2 regions of the Marinobacter nauticus ATCC 49840 genome follow, and region 1 is predicted to be linked to the other one. Evidence: riboswitches for the same ligand, from Rfam matches in the RefSeq annotation. Region 1 holds a riboswitch; the other holds the start of a gene.
The links. Region 1 has a riboswitch for thiamine pyrophosphate ahead of thiB (thiamine ABC transporter substrate binding subunit). Riboswitches for the same ligand answer to the same signal wherever they lie in the genome.

Region 1 (2,201 bases):
ACCGGGAGCGCCAGCGCCAGGCTTAACAGGACAGATAAAAAGGCCTGCCAAAGGGTAAATCGGACCACGCTCTGGAAATAGGAGCTTGCTAGCGTGCGCCCCGGATCCAGCTCACCGGCCTCCTGTAGTATGCTCCCCAAGCCAAGTGCCACGAGCAGCAATAGCCCGGTGCCGAGTAACAGGCCGGGCCAGATTTGCCAGCCAGGATGGCTGAAGGGGGCGGCACTCGCGTGTGTTGGCATCACATCAGTCGGTCAGTGCATCAAGCCAGTCGTTCACCAACTGTCGGCGGATGGTGGCAACTTTCGCGGGGTTTATATACAGGGCTTCGGATGGTGTAATCAGCTTGTCGAAAACCTCTGGCAATTCATCCCCAAGATCAACGGCCGGATACATCACATTCTTCAGTGGAATATGACGCTGGAAGTTCGCGGTCAGCATGAAGTCCAGAAACTCTCTGGCAAGTGTCTTGTTATCGGAGCTTTCCACCAGGGCGGCGACTTCGACCTGCAGGTAATGTCCTTCATTGAAACGCGCCGCCTGATAACGGTCAGTTTTGTCGATAGCCATGTGATACGCAGGAGAGGTGCTGTAAGAGAGGATCATAGGCGCTTCGCCATTCATGAATAGCGAGAAATAACCGTCACTCCAGCTTTGGGTGGTTGCGAGAATCTTGTCGCTGAGCTGCTGCCACTTTGCGGGCGCTTCATCACCATAGACGGCATGCATCCAGAGCAACAGGCCGAGTCCCGGGGTGCTGGTGCGCGGGTCCTGAATAATGATCTTGAGATCCTCTGGCGCGTTGACCAGTTCTTCAAGGCTTGAGGGCGGCTCCGACAACTGCTCGGTATCGTAGACAAAGGCAAAATAGCCCCAGTCGTAGGGCACGAAAGTGTCGTCGTCCCAGTTAACAGGCAATGCCAGGCGTTCCAGTGATTGACCGTGGCGGCCCAGAAGGCCGGTTTGCCGAGCGGTCTCCATGGTGCCGGTATCCAGCCCCAGAACCACATCTGCCGGAGTGGAGCTTCCTTCCAGCCGGAGCCTTTGCAGAATGTCTCCGCCGCTGTCCAATACGGTGTAGTTCAGGGAGCACCCGCATTGGGCTTCAAACGCCTCTTTAACCGCGGGCCCCGGGCCCCATTCGGCGGCAAAGGAGGGATGGGTATACACATTCAGGGCGGTCGGTTCATCGGCGGCAACCATCAGCGGCAGCGACACGGCGAACAACGCGGGAATCAAGCGTGAAATCATACATTGGCACCTTGTTCAGTAGCGGGGGTGCCATGCCGCGAACACCACGAAAGGTGGTGACTCAATCCCTACGCCGGTATTAACCGGGTCAGGTTCCGCGGGTATGGTCTCAGCCCTTCCAGGCACCCCGTTGAGTTGAGTCAATGCTATCACGCCGGAGCCACACCCCGGAATTCGTATGTTTGATTACTGCTTGTTTATTTTTTGTACGGCGATGACGGGTGTCTCATTTTTTATTGATAGAATGGGGCATTTTTTGATCTGCGGATTTATGCAGCTTCTATCTGGTTGAGAGGTAAGTTTGATGCCAAAGCATCACAAACGACGAAAGATTTCTGCCCTGGTTGCAGGCGCGCTTTTTACCCTTGGGTTGTCGGCCGCAGGCCACGCCCAAACCGCGAACGATGATATGTTTGGACGTTTGGCCTCCGCGGCTCCCAAGCTCAGCCCGCAGGTTCTCGAAGCTGCACTCAAGGCAACCCGTTGTGCCATCAGCAATGGCACAGCCATGCCAGAGCGGCTGGCTGTGATCGACTTCTCTTTGCCGTCCTCGAAAGAAAGACTGTGGCTGTTCGATCTGAACGAAGGAGAATTAATCCTTCGTGACCTCGTGGCTCACGGTAAAAACTCCGGTAATGCTGAGGCAACCGCATTTTCCAATATCGAGGGCAGTCACCAGTCCAGTATCGGCCTGTTCAAAGCCGCCGAATCCTATCGGGGTTCCCATGGCTATTCGTTGCGCCTTGACGGACTGGAACCAGGGTTCAATGATCTTGCTCGTCAGCGGGCAATTGTTATCCATGGTGCAGACTACGTTCAGGACAGCTGGGTAACAAAGTACGGCAGAATCGGCCGTAGTCACGGCTGCCCGGCAGTAGACAATCAAATCATCAAAACCGTGGTAGACGAGCTCAAGGGCGGACAGCTGGTGTTTAAATACTATCCTGACC
Region 2 (2,201 bases), 1.4 Mb from region 1:
AATTCTCGCGCAGGTTTTCCAGGTCATCGGCGTATTCGCCGGTCAGTCGCGCCAGCTGCTCCCGGGCGACATTCAGCTGGTTGTCGGCTGCGATGCGCTGGCTTTTGCTGTCGTCATAGCTGGCGCGGGCTTCGTACACCTCGGTGATGGCGATCAGGCCGACGTCGAAGCGTTCCTGCGCCTGTTCATACTGGCGCTGGATTGCTGCTTCAGTCGCGCGAGCTGTTGCAACGGTATCCTGAGCGCGCAGGACATTAAAATAGGCGGTTGCAACATCCAGAATCAGTTGTTGCTGGGCCAGGTTGTACTGGGCCTGGGCGGCTTCGGTCTGGAACTGGCTGGCGTCGTAGCGGAACCAGTTGTCGGCGCGGAAAACCGGTTGCGACAATTGCACGCCATAGTTGAATGACTTGTAGCTGTCTCCCGGGCCGTTTTCAGCGTCGAAATCCGTGTGGTTGGCTTCGGCAAACGCACCAACCTGCGGCAATAAGGTACTCTTGCTCACATCGCTGGCGGCTTGCTGGGCCTGAAACTGTGCCAGCGCAGAGGCGATGCCGGAGTCATATGACAGTGCCTGCTCATAAGCCTCCACAAGATCCAGAGAGAAAGCGGGCTGGGCTGCCAGCAGGGTGATCAAACCTGGAAGTAAACGTTTCTTCATTATTGCTCCTGAAAACTATCTCCGGGCATCCGTGATCTGGACACAGGTATCGGCAGGTCAACGTGTAGAGCGCGGGTTTATCCCGATAGTGACCCAAAGGTATTGGTGGCCCATTATGGACAATAATCGTTCCCGTCTCTACACTTGAAAAGCTCACTCATTTTGTGAGCAAAACAGAATATTTATCGCGTCTTGACGGGGTGCTGATTCGCCTGAAGCAGGTGATCGGCTGAGATTGCAACGCAGAACCCGCGACCTGATCCGGATAATACCGGCGTAGGGATTAAGACCGTACGAACCATGCCGGAAGTAGGTTTCGAATTACCTTCGGCATAACTCCGTCATACGCGACCCGACCACCTGAGCAAACACGGGAGCAGACGATGACGGATATCCCATCCTACCTGAGCGATTCCGCACAAGTAGACTCCGCAGCAATCAAACCATTACCAAGCTCACGAAAAATATACGTGCAGGGTAGCCGAGCCGATCTGCGCGTGCCTATGCGGGAAATTACTGTGGGCGACACGCCCACTGAAATGGGCGGCGAAAAGAACCCGCCAGTGGTGGTGTACGACACCTCCGGGCCCTATTCAGACCCGGAAGCCAGCATTGATCTGCGCAAGGGGCTGCCGCCGGTGCGCGCTGCATGGATTGCCGAACGCGGCGATGTCGAACAACTGGAAGGGTATACCTCTGAGTTTACCCGCCGGCGTATGAAAGATCCGACTCTGGATCCGCTCCGGTTTATGGACGAGCGCAAACCCCTGCGTGCCAAACCCGGCAACAATGTGTCCCAAATGCATTACGCCCGGCGGGGCATTGTCACTCCGGAAATGGAATACATTGCCATCCGGGAGAACATGAAGCTGCAGGAAGCCCGAGAGAATGGATTGCTGGCCGAGCAGCACCCCGGGCAGTCATTCGGTGCCAACCTGCCGAAAGAAATTACCCCGGAATTTGTCCGCGACGAAGTGGCCCGTGGCCGCGCCATCATTCCAGCCAACATCAACCACCCGGAAATCGAACCGATGATCATCGGTCGCAACTTCCTGGTGAAGATCAACGGCAACATTGGCAACTCGGCAGTGACCTCCTCCATTGAAGAGGAAGTGGAAAAACTCACCTGGGGCATTCGCTGGGGAGCGGATACCATCATGGATCTGTCCACCGGAAAGAACATTCACGAAACCCGGGAATGGATCATCCGCAACTCCCCGGTCCCCATCGGCACCGTGCCCATCTACCAGGCCCTGGAAAAAGTCGGCGGCGTGGCCGAAGATCTGACCTGGGAAATCTTCCGCGACACCTTGATTGAACAGGCGGAGCAGGGCGTGGATTACTTCACCATCCATGCTGGCGTGCGCCTGCACCACGTACCGCTGACCGCCAAACGCACCACCGGCATTGTGTCCCGAGGTGGTTCCATCATGGCCAAGTGGTGCCTGGCTCACCACAAGGAAAGTTTCCTGTACGAGCACTTTGAAGACATCTGCGAAATCATGAAGGCCTATGATGTCTCCTTCAGTCTTGGTGACGG

Region 2: linked by a shared signal. The riboswitch ahead of thiC (phosphomethylpyrimidine synthase ThiC) and the one ahead of thiB (thiamine ABC transporter substrate binding subunit) in region 1 are both predicted to bind thiamine pyrophosphate.

What each region holds. Positions count from the first base shown of each region.
Region 1 is NC_017067.1:2,104,069-2,106,269, reverse strand. Features, by position in the region: gene MARHY_RS09795 (ABC transporter permease subunit) at 1-242, opposite strand, end outside; gene thiB (thiamine ABC transporter substrate binding subunit) at 247-1,251, opposite strand; TPP riboswitch at 1,300-1,391, opposite strand; gene MARHY_RS09785 (murein L,D-transpeptidase catalytic domain family protein) at 1,556-2,201, shown strand, end outside.
Region 2 is NC_017067.1:699,060-701,260, forward strand. Features, by position in the region: gene MARHY_RS03225 (TolC family outer membrane protein) at 1-661, opposite strand, end outside; TPP riboswitch at 848-961, shown strand; gene thiC (phosphomethylpyrimidine synthase ThiC) at 1,045-2,201, shown strand, end outside.